4 regions of the Paenibacillus tundrae genome follow, and region 3 is predicted to be linked to each of the others. Evidence: predicted binding sites of a transcription regulator. Region 3 holds the regulator's gene; each other region holds the start of a gene.
What was found. Region 3 encodes Rex, which represses fermentation and respiration genes when NADH is low (regulators of the CRP and FNR family bind a similar motif). Its sites were predicted from a motif close to TTGTGAAATATTTCACAA; they were not measured.

Region 1 (6,292 bases), 3.2 Mb from region 3:
AGGGTGCAAGTTCACTCGCGGTTTGTATTGCTTTTCATGATCAAGATCCTATCCTTAGAATGAAGAAATTGTGATTGTATACGTAATTATGGTGTGCATCAAGTAAGAAAACCGCTCCTTTATAGGTAGCGGTTTTCCTCATTCAATCTCGTACTAACACCTTACATATTTGCGCTTAAAACCTATCCGTCCTTGATCCACGGCCTTCTGGATGTTCTCAGAAGCTTGTATTAGCTTACTCTTAGGCTTGTCCTTGTTTACTTCAACAGGGCCAACCAGCTTAGCCGTCTCCACTGCCTGATCATGTAGAGGTTGATAAGATGTTGCTACAGTATATATGAAGTTGTTCATTGAATATTTTGTTCGTTCCGGCGAATCATGAATCGTGTCCTTCACCTGTTCCAGCATTGCTTCTAGCTTATCTGAGGAGAACTCATCATCCTTCCGGCTTCCGAGCAACCAACAGTAACAGCTCCAGCCTGCTGACATCTTCAGCTCATCACCACTCGCAATCCAAGCATCGGCAACCTCTTGAGCAATATCCGTCTCTGCGAGTGTGACCGCTACGATATAATCAGATATCATGTAGAAATATGCCGTTTCCATCCAACGCTCAAAATCCGCTGCAGTCATCGCTTTGGGGTCGGCAATAACGCCGGCAAAATACATGGCATCATAATTGCCCGTAGCATAGAGTTGATCGGCAAGTACCTGGTCTTTCTTAATCTTGCGGGACATCGGCTTCATCGCACCAGTAGCAACACCGAAAAGTGGTTCGTGCGCGCCATTAGACATATATATTTTTTTCGTTCGTTCCTTGCCCAAGGCTTCAAGCTCCTGCATCACTTCTTCTAGATTCATTGGAGGATATGCCCCTTTCTATAGAAACACTATTCATAGTTTACGATGTTATTAGAATTATATTTATTTTATCACAGTTGCTCCCACATCATACATTCACAAAGAGCTGAGGTCATCACTTTTAATGCTCTCTCTCAGCCAACAACAACACAAATAGCCGCCACTCCAGAGAGCCGCGACAATTTGGTTAAGAACCTAAAAACTACACACTCATATCTATTAATCTGGTTAACAACTTATTCGCCATAGCCTTGCCTTGGGATATACAATCCGGAACTCCGATTCCCCGATATCCCCCACCGCCTAGGTACACACCTGGCATAACCGTTGCCAAAGCATCGTCAAGCTCCTGCATACGCTCCAGATGTCCCACCTTATATTGTGGCATTGCATCGGGAAGTCGGTTCACTTCCGTAAAGATCGGCTCGGCAGATATGCCCATCATCTCTTCCAGTTCACGGCGTACATGGTGCACCAGCTTCTCATCTGAGAGCTGATCATCATTTTCCTGCCCGTATTTGCCCACATAAGCTCTTAACAGAATGTGACCCTCTGGAGCCGTATGTGCCCATTTGGAAGACGTCCAGGTGCAGGCGGTTACCGCACGTCCTTCTTTACGAGGAACGACGAAGCCTGATGCAGCCAAAGAGATACCGACATCCTGCTCGCGATAAGCAAGTACAACATTCATCACGGATGCATAGGGAATGGTTTGCAGTAACTCGGATATAGACTCATCTGGCAATAACCTAGCTGCTACATGGGCTGGAGTAGCGATTACCATCGCGTCTGCATGAAGCTTCGTTCCATTATGCAAGTGGACAACATAACGCTCCCCTTCATGTGTGACACCTGATATTTCTGTATTCTTCATCATATTAATACTGGAGGATAATGCCTTTTCGAGATGAGTCACGACCTCTTCCAGCCCTCCACGGGCACTTAGAAACATGCTTTTCTTCACCGTACTTACACTACCACTATCGTTACCACTTCCACTTTTATTCGCAGTTTGGCTCGATTGCGTCGTCTGCTTCGGAACTCTGCTCTTTCGAACACCAAGCATACCTACAATTAAGCTCCGATGCTTCTGTTCGGTTTCTTGCAGCATCGGAAAGGTAGCCTGCACACTTAGTGCATCTGCATTGCCTGCATAGATCCCTGCCAGCAGTGGCTCGGCAATCTGTTCCAGCACCTCATCTCCCAGGCGTCTACGAAGCAGTTGTCCCAGAGACTCATCTTCCACATTCGACTTTCTTGGCAGAACCAGATCTGCAGCAGCTCGCACCTTCCCCCGCACAGATATCAGCTTGGTTGTAATGAATGGTTTCCACTTCGTCGGTACGCCAAGCATAAAGCCATCCGGGATGGGATGCAGCTGATTCCGATAAGCAATGTAGCTGTGGGATATCCCAGGTCTTGTGCCAACAATGTCATCCCCTATGCCCAGCTCCTGCATCAGTTCAATGATGGAAGTTTTGCGGGCAAGAAACGAGTCCGGCCCCCGTTCAATGACAAATCCATCCTTTTTCCCGGTATGCATATGTCCGCCGAACCGATCACTTTTCTCCACCAACACAATCTCTGCTTCAATCGCGTGCGCCCTGCACAACTGCTCTACATAATAAGCTGTACTGAGTCCCGTGATTCCGCCTCCAGCAATAACGATTTGCTTCCTGCTTTGTTTATCCATTACACACTTCCCACCAATATTATGTTTGTCGCAACGCAGACGGAATATAGCCACACGCTGTATCACTCGCCATATAGTCTCCCGTAAGCGCATACGCTCTTGCCCTTGATCCACCGCACATGGTTTTAAATTCACAGACACCACATTTGCCCTGCAATTGGGACTTGTCTCGTAACGTCTGCATTACTGGAGAATTCCTGTACACGTCAATAAGTGATTGCTCCTTCACATTGCCGCACACAACAGGCAGAAATCCGCTAGGATATACATCGCCGGTGTGACTGATAAATACAAAACCATCCCCATCATTCACACTTTGAGGTGCACGTCCCAGCATATCCAGACGTTTCATAGAGCTACGCTCGGAACCCACTGCCCCGCGACCCTGCATCATCACCCGCCGATAGTGCGGTGCCTCCGTCGATTTCACACCGTAAGGCATCTCTTGCGCAATACGTACCATCCACTTCATGACCTCTTCATGCTCTTCTGGACTAATCATATCCTTCTCTTGGGCTCTCCCTGTCGGGATCAGGAAAAATAAACTCCACAGAACCACGCCCATCTCCTTCACCTTGCGGCTAATCGCCTGCAAATCGTGCAGGTTGTATCGGGAAACGGTGGTGTTTACTTGAATCGGAATGTGAGCTTCTTGCAGATACTGGATGCCCTTCATCGTCATATCGTATGAACCCTTCGTTCCGCGAAAATGGTCATGGATCTCCGCTGTCGAACCATCCAGGCTGAACGCCCAGCGGGATAAACCCACTTCTTTGGCTTTCGTTATTGCAGCACGCGTCACCTTGGGTGTAGCGCTTGGTGTCATGGAGACAGGAAGCTGCTTCTCCTTAATGGCATACTCTGCTAACTCAAATAAATCCGGTCGCATTAACGGATCACCACCCGTAAACACAAATAACGGCTGTACTTCCATTGCCGCAATGTCATCAATCAATTTTTTCCCCTGCTCGGTTGTCAGCTGCCTTGGATCTGCTCTATACTGGGCTTCCGCGCGGCAATGGAGACATTTCAGAGCACACGCTCGTGTGACCTCCCAGATCACAATGAACGGATACTTAGCATAATCTCGCGGTTTCATCTGAGGCATCATCTGAGGTTTCATCATCCATTCTCCTCCTCATACACATTCCATTAATTTTAAAGTAGTTGGAATAGCATGAAAGTGAGATGAATCACAATTGTCTTTTTGCTCCTAAAATGAAAGAGATCAAAAAAACCGGACTCACCCTTAGATGCGGGTAAAGACCGGTCTTTGATTATTCTTATTTTTCTAGCCTAGCAAAGAACTTAGAACCAATGCGAATTCAGATCATATTATTCAAGCACGGTCCACAGATCCAATGCCATCAATCGGATAATCTCATGTTCATGATTTCGATAAGCCCTTAACCGATCAGCAGAAGCCTTGTTCCATAATAGAGCTTTACCGGCGATCTTCAACAGCGACAGACCTATATATGAGGAAGCGATCTGCGACTGAGCGTTCAACCGATCCACGAGTTCAAGCAGCCCCTCCGGTTTCCAGTAACCTACGCTGCCATTGACGACCCGGACGATCTGATGATATGCAAAATCAAGCAAATAAGGCTGTCCATCCACCATCGGAATAACAACATTCAAACTAGCGACTGCTCCGTCAGTATCGCTCCAATCCGTCATAGCTAATTGCAACTTGATCACAGAAGGTTTCATCGTATCTTGAGACTGGAAAATTTCAATCAAGCCTTCATACAAAGGTATAAGTAACCACCGTGCAGGGCGAGGCAATGAGGCGAGCTTGTCTATTAAGGCGAGCAAACGCTGCCGGTGTGGCAGATCTCGCTCGGTACCGGCATTCCAATCAGCTGTCGTTTCGGTATCAACCAATTGTCTGCACACGGCGATGACCTGTTCATTCGTTTGTCCATCACGGCAAGTTGCAATGATTGTATCAAGTGCCGCTTCCCAACGTGTGCTATCCTGCAGATCCCCGAGTGCCTTACTTGCGCAAGCCGCAATCACATCTTCGTTCCCGTTCACCCACTTGGCCATTGCCCGAAAAGCTTCTTTCGCAACAGCCGAATCCGTGTGACCTGCAATCTCAGTAATCCACTGCAGATACCGTGGACGTGCCTCCACGGGAAGATCGCCCGGCTGCTGATTCAGCAAACTCCTTGCGATATCCCGCTGTGGAGACGAAGCCATCGTGCTCATCATCGCCCAGCTACGTTCATCGTCAAGACACTGCCTTGCCGCATGCCCTATGGCAATGATCACGTCTTTGTGCGTATTCGGTTTCTCGTATTCCCGAACGAGCAGAGTCATGCTCTCACTCGTTTTATAAGCACCCAGAAGTCGAATCGCTTCTTTTCTAACCGTAACTTTCAGCTTCTCCCGGTTTAACAAGTCAGAGAGAATGGACGTTAACAACAAAGGACTTACCCTGCGTGCGCATCTAGGAATCGAATACATCGCAACACGTGCACGGTCTCCCTCTAGGTTGTCTAACAAAATAGGGAGTGCCTTCTCCGGCTCTTCCCATAGCGAAAAGGCATGAAGGGCTGCTTCAACGACGTGTACTTCCTTATCCTGCAATAGGACTTCCAGTTGATCCGAAGTATAGTCGGGCATACTTGCAAGATTTCTCATCGCCGATGCACGCTCATGGAAGCTGCGCTTGGCATCTAATGCGACTCGTTCAAGCAAGGTAGCAAGTGCTTTTTGCTGACGCGGCAACCAACGATAAAATCCATTATAGGCTGGCACAAGATAGATTGTTTTGCCTGATAGATGTTTTCCCTTAATAACCTTTCCTGTGATAAACGGATCTAGCCACTCTTGTCGTTTCAAATGCAGATGGTTGAACACCTCATAGAAAGCAATGAAGGACGGATCTCTGTCGATCAGCTCTCTGACTCTCTCGTCCCGTGTTTTATGGGGAGCTAGCCAGTGCCGAACAGCCTGTGCAGGGGACTTTTGAGTTTTGACCAGTTGCTCTAACAGATGTTGGAGTTTCGGCAATCGCTCTACAGCTTTACCGAATGCATCTGCCATCCGCAGAACTACATGGTCATTCTCACGCTTGTTAGCTTCCGTGGCAAAAGCATAGATCTCATCAAACAAAATCTCAAGTGCATGACTCGGTATGCTATCCCAATCTTTGGCGAATAACACAAACTGCCCATCACGCATAACCATTCTCTCAAATGTTCGCAAAGCGAATCTAAACAGCCTACTCTCTGGTTCCAGTGCATGCTCCCTCAGTAAGTCAAAAGCCAATCTTTCCGTTACGTTCTTCGTCCCATATGAGGTATCTCGTGCTTCAACCACACTATCTATCAACACGGTTAGATCCTCTATATGCTCCTCCTTGAACATGTGCGCGGGACAGTTCGACAGTTCCGATATAACTGCAAATCGAACCGGATCTTGGTCGTTTTTGACTCGGGTCAAGAAATGAAGTGTATCACCCATTCCGCGCCGAGATAGAATTGTGCTCTGAATCAACCGCCTATAAGCTAGGGCACGCTCATCCGCATTAGATACTTGAACTGATCCCTCTAGCTCCGCTCTCGCATGTCCAATCAAACGCCTTGTTGTAATTTCAAGCGTCTGATACTGATCATCGCGAATCTCCCGAAGCTCCAGCATTCGCGCAGCTTCCTTGTCCCGTAATTGATGTGGCAACACATCTAACAACGAGGTAGAAAACAAACGTGTTTTGCGTTCAGTTTCTGG
Region 2 (6,292 bases), 540 kb from region 3:
CAAGAACGGAAGAAGAATCAAACACCAAGCGGCGGGGGAGCTTCTATGGCAGTAAGAAAGAATGGAAAGTCGAATAAGAGCTCCAAAAAAGAGAATGCTGCCAGCTCCCTTCTTGGCGGTAATCTTAAAGGAAGAAATCTGGAGCTTATTGTGGCAGCATTACTAGTGAGCGGGAAGCTCAGAGTGGATGCGGTTACGTTGTTTCGCGAAGCTACGCTTGTCGTTGAATTGGTCGGCCAATATAAAACGCTACAACAGATCACACCATCGAATCAAGACAAACTTGTGCAATTTCTGGATGAAATCGGTGGCGATATGACGTTAAATGATGTTATTCGGGCATTTCAACAAAGAATCAATTCCTAACACCAAGAAATGAGGTTGAGATCATGTCTGACTTCGATGGAAATGGATTCGCCGAGCTAATCATCATCGTCATTCTTGTTGTTTTATTCGTATATGGTTCCTCAGATATTGATAGCCTAACCGATGCCCCTTCTCAAGCTTAAGTAAGCGGCATCCACCCTAGCATGCAAGACAAAAATCATCTGTATCCCTACAAACGCCAGTCTGAGCTTCAATCTACAGACTGGCATTATTGGGATCGTTAGAGAAATAGTGGTGAAAATGCAATCCAGGCAAGTATGAGAGTAAGTACAATGCAGACATTCTCAACTACGGCTCCATGCTTGGTTCCCGTACTCATTAGATTCGCACGTATACGCCACTTAAGTGGCGGTAGTGGACGGATTCCCCGATTCGTTAATGAATCAGCAAGTAGATGCATAGCATAGGCTGTACCCCCAGCGATCCAGATCTCCGGTTGCAGCTGCGCAGTCGTAGTATACAGCAGTCCTGCCCACACTGCAGTTCCATACACTGTATGCGTTAGTCCCCTGTGTGTCAGCGTTGTACATAACATCAGCAAACTCCCTGCAATCCAGTTCCAAGGCGCAAATGCATGGCCGTAGAAAACCAACCCCAAGCCAATCGCAAACATTAGCACTTTACGGAGTGAGCGTGAAGGCAAAAATGATACCATACCAATCAAGATCGCAAGTAACAGATTCCAAGGTTGACTCTGAACATAGAAGTACACAAACACCGCCGTCGGTAACAAAATCGTCTGTAGTAGCCTAATGAGACTGTTTGGCAGAGCCTTCGAAACCAATAGCGAGTTGGGTTCATCGATGTCAGGCAACAGTGAACCGATCAGCGCCACCGTTACTGCAGGATCTGTTACAGGCAGACCTGTGAATTGAAGAACAGAAAGCGATACCCCTGTTCCAATAATAAGGTGGGATCTTCCCATCATGATGCAAAAACTTCCTTTCGACGAAATAGGGAACATAACTGACCCACTTCTGATATTACACTGATTTCAAAATGAGAACAATAGTTCGTATATCCTTATTTATTTTCAAAATAAATTTTGAGTTCTGTGACCGGGACCACAGTTTTTATTTTGTGAGGAGTTTATCGTTATTTGTGAAATTTATCACATTAGATGATGCCAATCATCTGTATGATTAAAATATAAACCACTAAAAATGTTAGTAAATACGTGTTCAAAAGCGCGAGCTTCTGAACAACCACTGGTAATGTACAGTCTATCCAAGGAGGCCTATACACATGAACGGAAATAAAGAAAAACTGGTCGTCATCGGTAACGGCATGGCAGGAATTAGTACGGTTGAGCAAATTTTAAAATTAAGCTCCCGCTTCGAGATCACAGTTATTGGTACAGAACCCTACCCTAACTATAACCGCATTATGTTGTCCTATGTGCTGGAGGGCAGCAAAACGTTGGATGATATTGTACTCAATGACCTGCATTGGTATGAAGAATATGGTATTACGTTGCATATGGGCACAACGGTATCCAAAATCGATTCCGATACACGCGAAGTGGTGACTACAGACGGTTCGCGCGTTCCTTATGACAAGGTCATCATTGCTACAGGCTCCAATTCCTTTATTCTTCCTGTACCTGGACACGATAAACAGGGCGTTGTTGGATTCCGGGATATCGCTGACTGTAATACGATGCTAGATGCAGCGAAGAATTACAAAAAAGCAGCTGTCATTGGTGGCGGATTGCTAGGTCTAGAAGCAGCTAAAGGACTGGTTCAGCTCGGCATGGAGGTTACCGTTGTCCACTTAATGCAGGATCTCATGGAACGTCAACTAGATTCAACAGCTTCTGCCATGTTAAAGGCTGAACTTGAACGCCAAGGCATCCAATTCAAAATGGGTGCACAGACATCCGAATTGCTTGGCGGCGAGCGTGTTGAAGGTATTCGTTTTGCAGATGAAACGGTACTGGATGTTGATTTTGTTGTTATGGCTGTCGGTATCAAACCAAACATCACTGTTGCTCGCGAGAGCGGCATGGAAGTCAATCGAGGCATCATTGTTGACGACTACATGCAAACTTCTCTTGAAAATGTGTATTCCGTCGGAGAATGTACAGAGCATCGCGGTGTGTGTTACGGCCTCGTCGCTCCATTATTCGAACAAGGTATGATCCTGGCTAAACATATATGCGGTGTTGAAACTGCACCTTATGAAGGTTCTGTAGTATCTACGAAATTGAAAATTTCGGGCGTAGATGTATTTTCGACAGGTGAGTTTATTGATGGCCCTGAGCACACGGTTATCTCTCACAAAGACGAATGGAAACGCACGTACAAAAAAATCCTGCTTCGCGATAATGTAATGGTCGGCGCTGTGTTATTTGGTGACATCACGGATTCAGCGGAGCTGCAAAAACTGATCAAGCAACAGACTGAAATGACCGATGACCTGTACGCTTCACTCATGGGCACAGGCTGCGGTGGACACAAGAAGGCAACATCGGTAGAAACGATGGCTGAGGACGAAATCGTATGTGGCTGTAATGGTGTTACCAAAGGTCATATTATGGACGCGATTACGAATCAAGGATTAACCAGCATCGATGAGATCAAAGCGAGCACGGGTGCAACACGTTCTTGCGGTGGCTGTAAACCAGTCGTAGAACAGATCTTGCAATATGTACTTGGTGATAATTTTACAACGGGTGCCAAACAGGGCATTTGCGGATGTACTTCCCTAAGCCGGGATGAGATCGTAGCGGAGATCAGACAAAAAGGTCTGCAAACGACCAAAGAAGTGATGAACGTATTGGGATGGACTCAGCCTGAGGGCTGCTCGAAATGCCGTCCTGCAATCAACTATTACCTGGGTATGATTGCACCGGATACACATGAGGATGAGAAGGAATCCCGCTTCGTCAACGAACGTATGAACGCCAATATTCAGAAAGACGGAACCTATACCGTTGTGCCACGGATGTATGGCGGGGTTACAACACCAGAAGACTTGAAACGTATCGCGGATGTATCGGTCAAATACGATGTAAAAGCGGTTAAAGTGACTGGAGGACAGCGTCTAGACTTGATCGGAGTCAAAAAAGAAGATTTGCAAAACGTATGGGCTGAGCTCGATATGCCTTCAGGCTATGCTTATGCTAAATCACTTCGTACCGTCAAAACATGTGTAGGTTCACAGTTCTGCCGCTTCGGTACACAGGATTCAATGGCTATGGGCGCCAGAATTGAACGTAAATTCGAACGCTTGGATCTACCTGCTAAATTCAAATACGCCGTGAACGGCTGCCCACGTAACTGTGCAGAAGCATGTACGAAAGATATCGGTATTGTTGGTAACGACGGCGGTTGGGAAATATTCATCGGCGGTAACGGCGGGATCAAAGCCAGACTTGCGGACTCCCTCTGCAAAGTGAAAACGGACGAAGAATTGATCGAGCTGTGCGGCGCCATCATGCAACATTATCGTGAGACTGCCAACTACCTCGAACGGACTTCGGAATGGGTAGAACGTGTGGGTCTGGAATCGATACGTGCAGTTGTGGTTGACGATATTCAAGAACGTAAGGCGCTAATGGAACGAATTGAGTTTGCACTTGGACATGTGGAAGAACCTTGGCAAAAAGCAATTCGAAATGAACAAGGTGAGAACAAACTATTTCACGGAATTGAAGTAACTGCCCGTCCGTAAGTCAAACCACTACAGATAAGGAGAGTTCAATATGACAACTAAACCAGCCGGCACCTATTACCCTGCCGGAACGATTGATGAATTTCTACCTCGCATTGGTAGAGTCGTTGAGATTCAAGGCAAACAGCTCGCTGTATTTCTTGCCTCGGATGGCACCATCTTCGCAGCAGATAATCGAAACCCGCATCCGAAAGGCGGACCACTTGCCGAAGGCATTGTGTCAGGTCATTACCTCTATGACCCACTGTACGATTGGAAGATCGATCTTAGCACAGGTCTAGTGCAAGCTCCCGACCAAGGACAGGTTCAGATGTACTCGGTCAAAGTGGAAAATGGAACGGTCTGGATTGCAGTATAGCTGCAGTCCAGGTAACACATGGGATTGATGCTTAAGTATGGGGGAAACCGACATGTACACACCTAATGTTGAAGGAATTATTGAAGCCGCGGTCAAAAAAAGAGATCAAATGAATTCAGGTCTAGCACGTTATATGGTATCCGCCTTGATGGCTGGTGCATATGTAGGCCTTGGCATTATTCTAATCTTCAGTATCGGCGCACCGCTTCTCGCGGCGCAATCACCTTTTCAGATGATCCTGATGGGCATGTCCTTCGGGCTCGCTCTCACCCTTGTTATTTTTGCAGGGTCGGAGCTGTTTACGGGCAACAATATGTTTTTTACCATGAGTACGTTAGCAGGTCGCACTACCGTGAAAGACACAATGAAGAACTGGGGACTTGTCTTTCTCGGCAATCTGATCGGCGCGGTCATTCTGAGTCTGCTCATTGTCGGCAGTGGTTTGTTCAAAACAGCTACACCAGAGCATCTGCTCTTTGCCGTTTCTGCTAAGAAGATGGCAGCCCCCGTTACTGAGCTATTCTTCCGCGGCATTCTCTGTAACTGGCTCGTCTGTCTAGCCATCTGGATGTCTTCACGCACAAAAGAGGACATTGCCAAGCTTGTATTGATCTGGTGGTGTCTGTACGCATTTATCGCCAGTGGATATGAGCACAGCGTTGCCAATATGACATTGCTCTCCTTATCTTGGTTACTGCCAAACCATCCGGATACCATCACATTAGCAGGCTGGTTCCATAATATGATTCCAGTCACACTCGGTAACATTGTCGGAGGCGCTTTGTTTGTTGGGATGGCCTATTGGTTCGTATCACCTGTGAGAAAGAAAACCCGTCAATGACTCATGCTCTCATGCTATAAACCATGCATTCTCTGGACTCTCAGAGGGCATGGTTTTTTACGTTCTATTTTTCTACGTTATGTTTTTTATGTCATGACTTTATTTACCTTATGACCTTTTACCTTTCACAACCTCAGCGTTAATCCGCCGTTTACATATTAGTCGTATAGTCGAACCATGCCTTAACATATCTAACGACCAAAGGATGACTGCTTATATGGGAATACACACGTACTTCAGATCTCTGAATGATCTAGAACGCATTATCCGAACGCCAGGCAAATTCAAGTTTGAGGAACACAGCGTGTCCGCACATTCATGGAAGGTCGTGCAATACGCCAAAACGCTCGCCGATATTGAAGAACAGAACGGCGTAGCTATTGATTGGAAAAAGCTTTACGAGATCACCAGCAGCCATGATTACGGCGAGATTTTCATTGGAGATATCAAAACTCCGGTTAAGCATTATTCACTTGAGCTTCGTGCGATGCTGCAGCAAGTCGAGGAAGGTATGGTTGAGCATTTTATCAACGAGAACATTCCCGAAGAGTTCCAAGCCATATTCCGCCGTCAACTGCGTGAAGGTAAAGATCAATCTGTTGAAGGGCTTATTCTTGAAGTTGCCGACAAGATGGATCAGGTATATGAAGCCTTTGCAGAATTACAACGGGGAAATACGGAGAAAGAATTCATTGTGATGTATCGCTATGCCCTGATCAAAATCAAGAACATTGACCTTCATTGTGTTCACTACTTCCTCCATCACATCCTCCCCGACATTATTCAAGAAGGCATCCGTTCCCCGATTGATATTCGCAAAATAACTGAAGAAGCACTCGCCGAATAATCAGCTCAAGTCGCCATGGCTCTCATGATCCAGGGACAGAGCTTTTTTTCGTTCTGCACACTGTTGCCGATATTCACTTGGATATACCCCTGTTTTATTTTTGAAAATACGGCTGAAATAATGAGAGTCCGCGTAGCCAACGGCTTTGCCTATCGATTGAATGTCCAGGTTCTGATGCGCAACG
Region 3 (6,292 bases):
TAAATCTACCTGTTCCCCATTGCTAAATCGATAGAAACGATAATAATTGTGGGTATCGTCATTATAATACACTTGCCATACGTAGATTCCGTTCACGACACCAGGCATAATACGCTTTATTTCTCCACCCGGTACCTCTGAGCTAAATCGATTGCGAATCTGGGTTTCAGACATGCCATTCTGAACCAGTTCACTGTGCACTACATCAGAGCCTGTTACCGGCTTGTTTGTATTGTCGAACTTCACCCATACGAGAACATCCTGCTTGTCCTTATTTTTACCTAGAAAGGTCCAATAGATGTTGTCTGCGCCATCTTTACCACCCCAGACATATTTACGGATATCTTGAGTGAACGTAATGTCTTGCTGCTGTGCAGCTTCAATAGCCATAGCTTCTTCATTGCGCTGATCCTGAGTGACATAGACATAATAACGTTGAAGTCCAAACAGGAGCAGAACTAGAACCAGCAACGATATCCAGATCCACTTCTTTTTTCTCTTCAAAAGCCGAACTTCCTTTCCTCTAAAACGCTACATGAATTAACGGGCAAGCAAACCATCAAATGCCGATTGAGACTCACGCAAGATGCGCTCTTCGTCCATTGTGAGACATTCGCCGTGTTTAATCACTTGTTTACCATCCACCCACACATGCTCCACGTCTTTCGCTGAAGCCGAATAGATGGTATGTGAGATTAGATCCGTATGCGGATAGAAATGAGCTTGTTCAATGTTAAGGGCGATAAAATCTGCCTTCATCCCCACTTCTAATAAACCCGTATCATCTAGGAAAATAGATTTGGCGCCATAAGCCGTTCCTAACAGAAGAGCTTCTCCAGCTGGTACAGCCGTTGGATCACCCGATACTCCTTTATGAATCAGAGCTGCCAGTCTCATCTCTTCAAACATATCCAGGTTGTTGTTGCTTGCAGGGCCATCGGTTCCCAAGGACACCATCACACCAGCTTTTAGAAGATCCGGTACACGAGCGACACCCGAAGCAAGCTTCAAGTTACTACCCGGATTATGGGAAACTGCAACATGATTTCGAGCCAAAATTTCAATTTCTTCATCATTCAGGTGTACGGCATGAGCAACAAGGGAAGGACGGGAGAAGAATCCCAGTTTCTCCAGATGAGCAACAGGACGAAGCCCATAATCAGTCACATTTTGCTCCACTTCTCGGATCGTTTCTGACATGTGTGTATGCAGAGGCAGATTCAAGTCGTGTGCAACTTGTACAAGCTTCTCTATGTAATCCGGCGGACATGTGTATGGAGCGTGCGGTGAGATAACCGTTGTGATGCGGCCATCCGCTTGTCCATGCCACTCACGGGCAAATGCAGCCGATTCTTCCAGCTTACGCATCTGCTCTTCTTCTGAACACAGACCAATAACTCCACGAGCCAGAGAAGCGCGAATACCGGATTGTTCTACCACTTTAGCCACTTGATCCATATGATCATACATATCGAGGAAAGCCGTAGTTCCTCCTTTTAGCATTTCTAACACAGATAGGGATGATCCCCAGTACACATCTTCAGCCGTCATTTTAGCTTCCATAGGCCACATTTTCTCCTGTAACCATACCTGCAGCGCTAGATCATCTCCATGTCCTCTTAGAAGTGACATTGCTGCATGACCATGCGTATTGATCAGACCCGGTAGGAAAAGAAGTCCTTTTCCATCCACTTTAGGCAGGCTCTCGTCCCCTTCCGGTAGCGTCTCACCAATATGCACAATCTTATCATTTTCCACAACCATATAACCTTGAACCACTTTCCAGTCCAAACCACTATTTACAGCAAATTTGCCGTTATGAATAACCCATTTATTTGTCGTCATCTTCCTCGTCGTCCTTTCCATTCTCCAGGTAATAAGCAAGGCTGAGTAGATCCGTCGTAAAGTCAGCATGGTGAATGCGAATATGCGGCGGCGTTTTCAAGATCGTTGGTGCAAAATTAAGTATAGCCTCAATACCCGACTCGACCAGTTGATCAGCTACATTCTGAGCTTCTGTATCTGGAACTGTAATTATGCCGATACGAATATTATCCTTTTGGACAGACTCTGATAATTCATTCATTGGTTGAACTTTCAAGCTATTAATCTGAGTACCAATCTTGGGACCGTAAGCATCGAATACGGCAACAATCTTCATGTTGTCTTTCAAGTATGCATTGTAATTAGACAAGGCGTGTCCAAGATTACCCGCACCAACCAATGCTACGTTGATTTGCTGATCGATCTTCAGGATGTGCCGAATTTTCTCGATCAAGTAGGAAACGTCATAGCCAATGCCTTTGCGACCAAAATCACCAAAATAGGCTAGATCCTTTCGGATCTGAGCTGGATTAAGATCCAAGCGTAGTCCTAGTTCTTGAGAAGAAACCGTAGTAACCTCACGTTGACTCAATTCACTCAAATAACGCAAGTAAACTGGCAAACGCCGCACGACAGCTTCTGATATTTTATCTGATTTCATTCGTTTACTCCCCTTTACCAATGTGACCCTGAAGATAGATTAAATAGGAGGCACCCTGCATGCCATACAAAATCACGGTTACGTGGACAGGATGCCTCAATGATATACATTATGATAGCAGTAATCTTTATTTCTCAATTATTGAATCTTATAAATTTTACAACTAATTGCGATCAGGGTGCAACGCTTGCGCGTATAGCCCTATTCCGATGCCTCATCAGTAGGCTGGTCTAACCACTCACGAATTCGTGGAACCATCTGTTCGGTCAGCATATGCTCCATTTTGGGACCTGGTAACGAATATAAGAAATACTTACCGTAATATGCTTCAATGACCCGTGTATCGTATACAATGACGATGCCTCTGTCCTTCGCTGTCCGTACAAGTCTTCCGAAGCCCTGCTTAAAACGAATAACAGCTTGTGGCACAGATAGCTTCATAAATGGATTTTTCTTCTGTTGTTGCAACAGCTCGCTTTTCGCTTCCAATAATGGATGATTAGGCGGCTGGAATGGCAATCTAACAATTGCCAGACAGGTGAGTGCTTCCCCTGGAATGTCTACCCCTTCCCAGAAGCTGCTGGTACCCAAAAGTACTGTTGCTTTGGCGTCTTGGAATCGGCGTGTGAGCTTCGAACGGCTACCACTATCCACCCCTTGACCGAGCAGCGAGATATCATTACCCGCCAAGGCCTCCTTGAGCGGATCATACACTTGTCTCAGCATCCGATATGACGTGAAGAGCACCATCATTCGTCCACGCGTCGCAATGGCCGTTTCGGCTAATGAATGCACCAACATATCAACAAAGTGTGCATCCCCTACGCTGCCTTTTAAACTTGGGAAATCACGTGGAATAACAAGCAAGGCCTGATCCCGATAACGGAACGGAGACGGTAGCAAGGACGTAAGCAGACGGTTATGGTCTGCTGCTTCCTGCAATCCTAGTTGCTCAATCATAAATTGGAATGACTTATCTACAGAAAGTGTAGCTGAAGTCAGAACAACGCTTTTCTTTTTGTCGAAGAACAATTCCTTCAGTTGTGCGCTGACATCTACAGGAACCGCATAGAGCTGTAGCGATTTACTTCGGAACTGTCCACTTGCTTCCATCCAATAAACGGTATTGACATCATCCATACGCATGAAGAAACGTAGATTCTCTTTGAGTAGGGCAAGATCCTTCAGAAGGCCTGTAATATCCGTAATCAAGCTATCGGATTGATAATCATCTTGTTCTTCCTTGATCTCAAGTAACAGCTTATCACCCTTACGAATCAAGTCACCTAACGTTACGTATATTTGATTCTCATCCTCTTGAAGCGCCTGCCACTTATCAGGCTTCTGCGACGGCTTCAATCGAAGAGAGAATTGACCTGTCTCCCCTGGGGAAGCATCACTACGCTCAGGAAGAAGATTAAATAAAGATTCGCTCAATCTGTCCCACATGTCCTTGACTTCAACAGCAAGCGGGAACATCTGATCAATAGCTGAACCCCATTGTACTGATTTTTCATGGCTTGATAGCTGGGAGCGAAGCATAGGCAACTGACCGTTACGGCTATCTTTAAACAGACGTGTGAGCGTATGAACCATCGTGAAATATTTCATATGCAAGCCTAAATGTTTGCCTGCTACGTCCTCTAGGTGATGAGCCTCATCTATAACAAGACTTTCATACGCAGGAAGAAGCTGATGACTTGCTTTCACATCGGTAAATAATTTGGAATGATTCGTAATTACGATATCTGATAAGCCAGCTTCATGCTTCGCCCGGTGATAGAAACATTTGCGGAACCATGGGCAAGATCGCCCAAGGCAGGATTCAGACTCGCTCTGCACCGTCTCCCAGAAGTCCCCACCACGCGCGCTCAGGTTCAGTTCTTCGTCGTCCCCTGTTTCTGTCTGAGCAAGCCAAACAATCATCTGTGCTGCTGTGAAATAGTCTTCTTTGGGTGTAGCAAATTCACGTTTGTTGATTTTGTGTTCGAATTTGCGCAGGCACAAATAATGACCCCGACCTTTGAATACAGCAGCTTTAAACGGCAACGGTACAACTTCAGTAAGCATCGGTATATCCCGTTCTCTAAGTTGCTCCTGCAGATTAATGGTGTGTGTGCTCACCATTACTTTCTGTTCTTGCTTCACACTTTCATAAATGGCTGGTAGCAGATACCCCAGAGACTTACCTGTCCCCGTACCTGCTTCAATAAGCAGGTGCTTCTCTTCATCCAGAGCCTGTCTCACACTGCTGAACATTAAAGTCTGTGCTTCCCGTTCCTCGTAGTGATCCAAGGTATCTCTGAGATTGCTTCGAACCTGATCCATGAATTGCTCAAAACTGACACCATCTAGCGGATTACCCTCCAGCTCATTGCGTGGAGCACCAATGTCCATCCAATCACTCACATTAAGCGCTAATTGGCGATAATAGGTGTGTCCATCCAAATCCTGAATAGGTTCAGCTTCCTTCTCACTTCGCATACCGTCGAGGTACCAACCGAAATCGCTATCCTCTGGTGCAAATAAGTCAGACAAACGCTGAATCGTAATAAGTGGCAATTCCCGTAGCTCATCCAAGCACTTCAGCAGTACATGCGCGGTAGCTAACGCGTCGCTATCCGCCTGATGCGGACGGTCATGCTGAAATCCGAATTCAGTCGATACATATCCTAACTGGTAGGAGCTAAGTGAAGGAAATGAGATTTTGAGAAAATCAATGGTATCCAAAATTCGTCCTGTGAATGGCAAATATCCACAACGGTCTAATGCATTTTGAAGAAAATGAAAATCAAATGCGACGTTATGACCAACCAGAACGACATCGTTCAACAGTGGAACCATCTCCATCATCATCTCTTCTAATGAAGGAGCGTCCGCAACATCTTCCTCGGTAATACCGGTTAACCCCGTAATAAACGGTGGAATCGGTACGCCCGGATTCACATAAGAACTATATATTTGAGATATGCTGTAGTCATGATCTATGATGGCAAGTCCGGCCTGTATAATTTCACCGTCGGACTGCGTGCCGGTTGTTTCGAAATCCAATACGGCAAATTTCATTGCAATGTACGATCCCTTCCATTCCAGTCTATGTTACAGCATAGCAAAAAAAAGGACGTTTGAAAATTAACTGACAAAAAAAGGCGGTGCCTCCTCCGTAATCCCTGAGGAAGAAACACCGTCTTCATGCTGGCTACTCCAATTTTTTATCCCAAATGCAGTCAGCCAATTCCGAATTGCAATTGTCCTTTGTTTTGCCTGCAAGCTTCCATATTATACAGTGGTTCGGTCAACGTTGGGTCATGCTGAAGCGCCTGTGCAAACAACGAACATGCTCCTTGTGGATTCGCAAGCTTGGCTTCAATACATCCAAGGGCATTGCAGACCAGCCCCTTTAGACGTGGTGATCCCTTAAGTCGCAATATACGATGTAAGTGTGCTAATGCCTCTGTGTTTTGTTCCAAATTGAGATGAGCAAGCGCCAGATAATAACGAGTCAATGCACTATCTGGATAGTCGGCTACAATCCGCGAAAATTGGGTAATGGCTTGCGGGTACATCTGCAATTTGAAATAGCCTTGACCGCGGCTAAAGCACTCCAAATGAATTTCAGGTAGTGCCGTAACGGCTTCCTGCTCCGGTTCTAGCGACGCAGGTTTGACCAGCTCTTGTTCACGTACCTGACTCATCTTCTCCTCAAACATCAGCCACTCATCAATCATGCCATCACTCATCCGCTTGAGCAAATTCCACTTTTGAAGCAACTCCTGTTTGTTCAGGCCTTCAGCGGAAGGGTAGCGC
Region 4 (6,292 bases), 2.0 Mb from region 3:
ATAATGATCGTCATCGCCTGCAGCATTACTAGTGCTGAAGCCAGCGCCAGTACTGGCCGGATGCCCGGCAGCTTCATCAGCCCGCGTCCCATATCAGTACTCCAAGTGGTGCTGCTCGTTCAGGCGTTTGCGGAACACATAATAACTCCAGATCTGATAGCCAAGCACAAACGGCAGTAAAGTGCACGCTACAATCGTCATCACTTTCAAGGAGTACCCACCCGAGGAAGCATTATATACGGTCAGGTCGAATGCAGCGCCTAACGAACTGATCATCACTCTTGGGAACAGACCAATAAATACCGAAGCAAAAGAAATCGCGATTACAGCTCCCGTCATACCAAACGCCCAGCCTTCCCGTTTCTGACGAACGAAATAATTCGCTAAAGCCAGTGCTCCTGCCCCAAGGATCACCATGATCCAGAGTGCCCAACCCCGTACAGTGAAAATATCGGTCATGAGATAGGTCATCACCGCGTAAATGGCAAGCATAGCCGCAAGCGGAAGCATCAATTGGCGCGCTGTATGGAGAGCACGCTCTCTTAGGTCGCCAACCGTGCGCAGTGAGACAAATAATAGTCCATGAACTAGACACAGTAAGGTCACACTTAAACCGCCCACGACCGTATATGGATTAACGATGTCTAGAAAACCTGCACGAAGCTGCATCTCTCCATCAATCGGCAGACCCTTCATCAGTGTAGCGAACACAACGCCGAACAGGAAGGGCAGCAAAGCACTGGATACAACGATGATGACATCCCACGTTTTACGCCACTGTTGCCGCTTTACTTTACTGCGGAATTCAAATGCCACCCCGCGTCCGATCAGAGCTAACAGCACCACAACTAGCGGCAGGTAAAAACCACTAAACAACGTGGCGTACCAGTGCGGGAAGGCCGCAAACATGGCACCCCCTGCCGTAATCAGCCACACCTCATTCCCATCCCAGAACGGACCTATCGAATTAATGAGTGTACGACGCTCCCGGTCTGTCTTGGCGATGATGCCTGATGACATGCCTACACCAAAATCGAAGCCTTCAAGGAAAAAGAACCCCACAAATAATACGGCGATCAACAAAAACCACAGCTCACTTAGTGACAACGGAATACCCCCTATCCACGCCGAACGGATCGGCTGATTCGTCCTGATCTTCTGGCTTATCTACGGCATATGGCCCTGCTTTGATCTCACGCACAAACAAATAAACCATCACGATACCCAGAACGGTGTACGCAGCCGTAAATGCAATCGTAGAGAATAAGATCATCCCTGCCGATACATTCGGTGAAACACCCGCCTCCGTCGTCATGTAGCCAAATACTGTCCAAGGCTGCCGACCAACCTCGGTCATGATCCATCCGGAAGTGTTCGCAATAAACGGCAGAGAGATGGCAAATACCATGAGACGCATAAACCACGGCTTTGCCACTTCCAGCTTCTTGCGCATAGCCAGGTAAGTACCATATAGAGCAAGTGCAATCATCAAACCACCCGCCGCAATCATAATACGGAAGCTCCAGAAGGTCGTACGTACCGGTGGGATGTAATCTCCAGGGCCGTAAGTTTGCTGGTATTCTGCATTTAATTCTTTCATACCCTTGACGCTGCCCGAAAATGTACTGTAGGACAGGTAACTCAGTAATCCTGGGATTTTGATCTCCCCTGAATTCTCCTGCTGATCTGGATCGATGAAGGCAACCACCGTCCATGGTGCAGGGTCTTCTGTGGTTGTCCATGTGCCTTCACTGGCCGCCATTTTCATCGGTTGGGTCTCAACCAGGTATTGTGCCTGGAAGTGCCCAGAGAAGGCTACACCGAAGGAGGATACGAGACCAATGATGATCGCAATATTGAACGATTTGCGGAATATCTCAACGTCCTGCTTTTTCATCAATTTATAGGCACTGATTCCTGTTACAACAAACGCTCCTGTCATTAATGCGCCAAAGATCGTATGCGGGAACTCAACAAGCAGCTGACCATTGGTAATCAGTGCGAAGAAATCATTCATCTCGGCTCGGCCGTTGTTGATCTCGAAGCCCACTGGATGCTGCATGAATGAATTCGCTGCTAATATCCACAGTGCCGATAAGAAGGTACCGACAAACACTAGCCAGATGCAGGCCAAATGGACTTTTTTGGACAAACGATCCCAGCCAAATATCCATAGCCCTATAAAGGTAGACTCCATAAAAAACGCCAGCAAGGCCTCAACAGCCAGGGGCGCACCAAATACATCCCCAACAAAGCGGGAGTACTCCGACCAGTTCATACCGAACTGAAACTCTTGCAGGATACCTGTAACGACGCCAACCGCAAAGTTAATCAGGAACAATTTGCCCCAGAACTTGGCCATCGTTTTGTAAATTTCTTTCCCCTTCATGACGTACAACGTCTCCATGATCGCTACCAGCAGCACTAGACCGATGGACAGCGGCACAAAAAAGAAATGGAAAATCGTTGTGAGTGCATATTGGATTCGCGATAGCATGATCGGATCCATACCGTTACCCCTTCTTTCTGTTCTATTCGCATTATTTATGTATGTACTTGGGATTGAAGCTGCACCTTCGCTGTCTGTCCACCAAATACATTGATGAACGTATTGTGCCAGATTACCTATTTTATACATGTGATAATAATCACAAACTTAGTCAAAAAATCCACAAAAATGTGACGACGGTCACACATTAGTACGAATTCAAAGTACGATTCTCTGTTATTTGGGACGCTTGTCAACTTCGTCTATTCACGGAAGTTGCTCATGTTTGAGGCGGAATGCCCATATGTTAATGTCAGGCAACCTATTCCTTGTGCGACAAAGGCTTTACATATGGAGTGAGTTCAACGAATTATATCCGTGTTATCCGAGTCTAAATGCAAACAAAGTGAGGTGATCCAGCCCGTGGAAGAACCTGTACAATCCAGCGAGAGTCAGATTCAACCGAACGAGACAGCTCAAAAATATAAGGAGACGTCCCTCTCTCCAATTCAATACGTTCTATTTCCCCGTAAAGGGGGATGGTCGTCATTTCCTTATCCAGACATTGCTGCACTACTGGCTGCTGAAGGAACAGTCTACTACGTTAGCCATTTGGAACGGTCAGACGATCTACCTGCAGCGATTAGGTTAATATCCTTACTGGAGGCGGAAGCCCTGCTACAACAGCCTCGTACTGTTGCAGTCGTTGCACATCCGTACTGGCTTACCGCAGTAGCCTCCATTGAGCCTGATCTGTTGATAACGCTCCTGCCGGAACCTGTCCAAGAGGAAGCCGACTCGCCGCTCTGGGAGAGCTGTATTAGCAAGCTGGTCGGCATTTCTAATCTGGTATGTACGTCCTCAGAGACACGTTATATGAAGCTGGTATTTCAAGGTGTTCGCACCGTCTGGCTAGGCGGGGAAGACCCTACACCTTCTGGCATGATGCAAAAAGATGAGCTTGAAATTCCACTGCGGGATTACGAAATGCTGTTTCTGCACGCACTCAAACAGATCCATAGCAGTGCCACAGATACGGTTACCCAGCTTCAATGTAAGCTAAGAGCAGATTATTATCGGAAGCTCCGTTCCAAAACAGGCGCACATGAGACGATTTCCTTTTTGCTCGCTGCTTATGAATATATATTGGAAGACTCGCGGGCGGCCGCAACAGTTCAAGAAGCGTTTGCCCATGCGATCTCATGTGGACGCTCTGACTGTCTTCAATCACACTACCGCTTCCTGTCCGCCATTCAGGCAAGAGCCGGGGAAGTGGAGAATGCTCTGCAAGTGTACGGAACGACTGCCGCCACGGATCAGGAACGGCATCATTACGAGCAGTTATGTCGTTGGTTGGAGGCTGGAGAGCATCAGCTCGTGCAGGCAGAATTACTACGTCTAAATGATGATTATGGAACGGCTTTAAAAGTACTCGATAAGCTCGGCGGAGAAACGGCCCGGCACTGGAAATTTCGCATTTTCCAGGAAACCGGACGTGTAGAGGAAGCACTTAAACTGGTTCATGCCGCAGATATTGTGGATCAAGCCAGCCAGCAAGATTACCGCCAATTGTCCGGCACCGCTCTAGCCCTGCGGGGAGAACGCCATGGAGCAGTTACATTATTTCTAGAATCAGCTCTTGATGATGAGCATGCTCTTGCCCGAATTGTCGAAATGGAACTGCTGGATCAAGCAATACAACAGCTACTTGGGGAGGTGCCCTAATGTTTGATCCGAAGAAACGCAGACAGCATATGCGGGAGCCAATCCTCGAGACAGAGCCTGCCTCCATCCGGCGAATCCGCAAAAGCCAAAACAACAAACTGACTGCAATGCTTCAGGTTCGAAACGAACGTGGGCGATATCTGGAGGAAGTGCTGCACAATCTGAGTGATTTTGTAGATGAGATCGTGATTGTGGATGATGCCAGTACAGATGGAACGCCAGACATCTGCCGATCTTATCCCAAGGTTGTCCGCTTAGAGGTGCTTGAACAACCGTTATTTGCTCAGGAATGGCGTCTACGTAACGTCTTATGGCAAGCAGCTATGAGCACCTCACCAGACTGGCTCCTATCTGTCGATGCTGATGAGCTGTACGGTACAAAAGCCAAACAAGCCATGCGGGAGCTCATTAACCAAGAGCATGCGGACTGGGTAGCATTTCGTTTCTACGATATGTGGGGTGGGCGTACTCACTATCGGGAGGATGAGCTATGGAAGCTACATCAGAGGCACACGGCCTCACTTGTGCGATATATACCTGAGTATCCCTACTTCTACCCACAGCAAAATCATCACGTTCCCCGTCTCCCGCTATCCTGCATGGTCTTGCCTGGCATAAATACCGAATTAAAAGTACAGCACCTCGGCTGGGCAGGTACTCTGGAAGATCGGGTGCGTAAATATCTGCGTTACAAGCGCATTGATCCAGATGGACAATGGGGCAGTCTCGAACACTATGAGTCTATTCTTGATCCGGAACCCCGGCTGGTTCCTTGGAAGGAGGAGCAGTGACATGGGGGTAGTCAGCATTCTAACGCACAGCTTCACAGACGGGTACAACCGGGAGTTCGCACGGGTATTCGGGGGTGGATTGGAACGATATATTTTGGATCTATGCAGTGTCATCCATGAGATGGGACACATTCCTGAAGTGCATCAACTATCCTATTTCGAAGCTTTTCAGACACGTACAGGACAGATTGACGTCTTCGGTTACCCATACGATATGAACGACGTACCTGAAGCCTTCGCTCGAATGGCCGAAGCTGCGCGTGGTCCTATCATTTATGCTAGCTGCATCTGGCAACCGATTGCTTATAAACCGGGCAGCCTCGGTATCTGCCACGGTATTAACTGGGATCGTCCTGGCCTACCGCTCGAAACGAAGCAGCAGGTTGCCGAGCATATTCAGCAGGCCGTCGATGGTCTGCTGAATATCGTATCTGTGGATTCCCATTTTCAGACCTATTGTCGTGCTTCATGCACGTTCAGTGATCCTACACAGCTCATCTTAATTCCGAATGCAGTCGATACCGCATACTTCACCCCTGCCCCTCCTAGGCGTCAGATGCAGCACGAGCAGGAGGCACAGTGGCTATCCCAGTGGAAGGAAGACCTGGAACAGCATGAAGATCGTTTAGATCGTATCTTCATCTCCAGCACGCCTGATGTCCCACCTCCTGGTCTAGAGCGAGATCAGCATATAGATGGGGATGTACCTAAGAACATGCTTACACAGAAGCATGAGGTGCAGAAAGAAGAGAATGAAGAAGATGAAGAAAGTAAAGAGAGTGAAGAGCAGTCTGCAGGGTTTACTGTAACTAGTAAGTTGAACGAGCGCGATGCCATATCCCGCCCAGTGCGTATCCTCTATCCTCGTCGTGTCAGCCTGGAACGTGGCATCATTCCGATGATGCTAGCGGCAGATCAGTTGCTTGGAGCCTTTCCAGATCTGGAGATCGAGTTCGCCGGAGAACTGGTGGAAGGCAGTACTGTAGGCCGCTCCTTCCGTTACTGGCATCGCACACACCCGCATGCTGATCGGATATTTCACCGTACGTATGATTTCAGGGATATCCGAGAGGCATACCATCACGCGGATATCGCGGTCATTCCTACGATTTTCTCGGAAGGTACCTCCTATGCCTGTCTGGAAGCGATGAGCTGCGGGTTACCTGTGGTTGCCTCTAATGTGGGTGGACTAAATGATCTAATTCAGGATGGATTCAACGGATTGCTCGTTCCACCCAACCAAGAAGCGCTAACTGCTGCTCTCGTCCGGCTTGTCCAAGACAGAGCC

Region 1: a site for Rex is predicted at 3,736-3,753, ahead of V6W81_RS04010 (TIGR04053 family radical SAM/SPASM domain-containing protein). Genes of this name have one in related genera too.
Region 2: a site for Rex is predicted at 1,487-1,504, ahead of nirB (nitrite reductase large subunit NirB). Genes of this name have one in related genera too.
Region 4: a site for Rex is predicted at 2,637-2,654, ahead of V6W81_RS27520 (cytochrome ubiquinol oxidase subunit I). Genes of this name have one in related genera too.

Annotation. Positions count from the first base shown of each region.
Region 1 covers NZ_CP145605.1:906,622-912,913, reverse strand. Annotated here, with positions in the region: gene V6W81_RS04020 (DNA alkylation repair protein) at 154-861, opposite strand; gene hemG (protoporphyrinogen oxidase) at 1,064-2,554, opposite strand; gene V6W81_RS04010 (TIGR04053 family radical SAM/SPASM domain-containing protein) at 2,574-3,665, opposite strand; gene V6W81_RS04005 (HEAT repeat domain-containing protein) at 3,890-6,292, opposite strand, start outside.
Region 2 covers NZ_CP145605.1:4,643,688-4,649,979, forward strand. Annotated here, with positions in the region: gene V6W81_RS20860 (hypothetical protein) at 46-366, shown strand; gene V6W81_RS20865 (metal-dependent hydrolase) at 608-1,315, opposite strand; gene nirB (nitrite reductase large subunit NirB) at 1,633-4,062, shown strand; gene nirD (nitrite reductase small subunit NirD) at 4,094-4,420, shown strand; gene V6W81_RS20880 (formate/nitrite transporter family protein) at 4,473-5,261, shown strand; gene V6W81_RS20885 (YfbR-like 5'-deoxynucleotidase) at 5,479-6,108, shown strand; gene V6W81_RS20890 (response regulator transcription factor) at 6,109-6,292, opposite strand, start outside.
Region 3 covers NZ_CP145605.1:4,107,989-4,114,280, forward strand. Annotated here, with positions in the region: gene V6W81_RS18340 (hypothetical protein) at 1-504, opposite strand, end outside; gene V6W81_RS18345 (amidohydrolase) at 541-1,845, opposite strand; gene V6W81_RS18350 (redox-sensing transcriptional repressor Rex) at 1,832-2,485, opposite strand; gene dinG (ATP-dependent DNA helicase DinG) at 2,687-5,551, opposite strand; gene V6W81_RS18360 (tetratricopeptide repeat protein) at 5,713-6,292, opposite strand, start outside.
Region 4 covers NZ_CP145605.1:6,155,358-6,161,649, forward strand. Annotated here, with positions in the region: gene cydD (thiol reductant ABC exporter subunit CydD) at 1-92, opposite strand, end outside; gene cydB (cytochrome d ubiquinol oxidase subunit II) at 94-1,107, opposite strand; gene V6W81_RS27520 (cytochrome ubiquinol oxidase subunit I) at 1,094-2,509, opposite strand; gene V6W81_RS27525 (hypothetical protein) at 2,912-4,213, shown strand; gene V6W81_RS27530 (glycosyltransferase) at 4,213-5,004, shown strand; gene V6W81_RS27535 (glycosyltransferase family 4 protein) at 5,006-6,292, shown strand, end outside.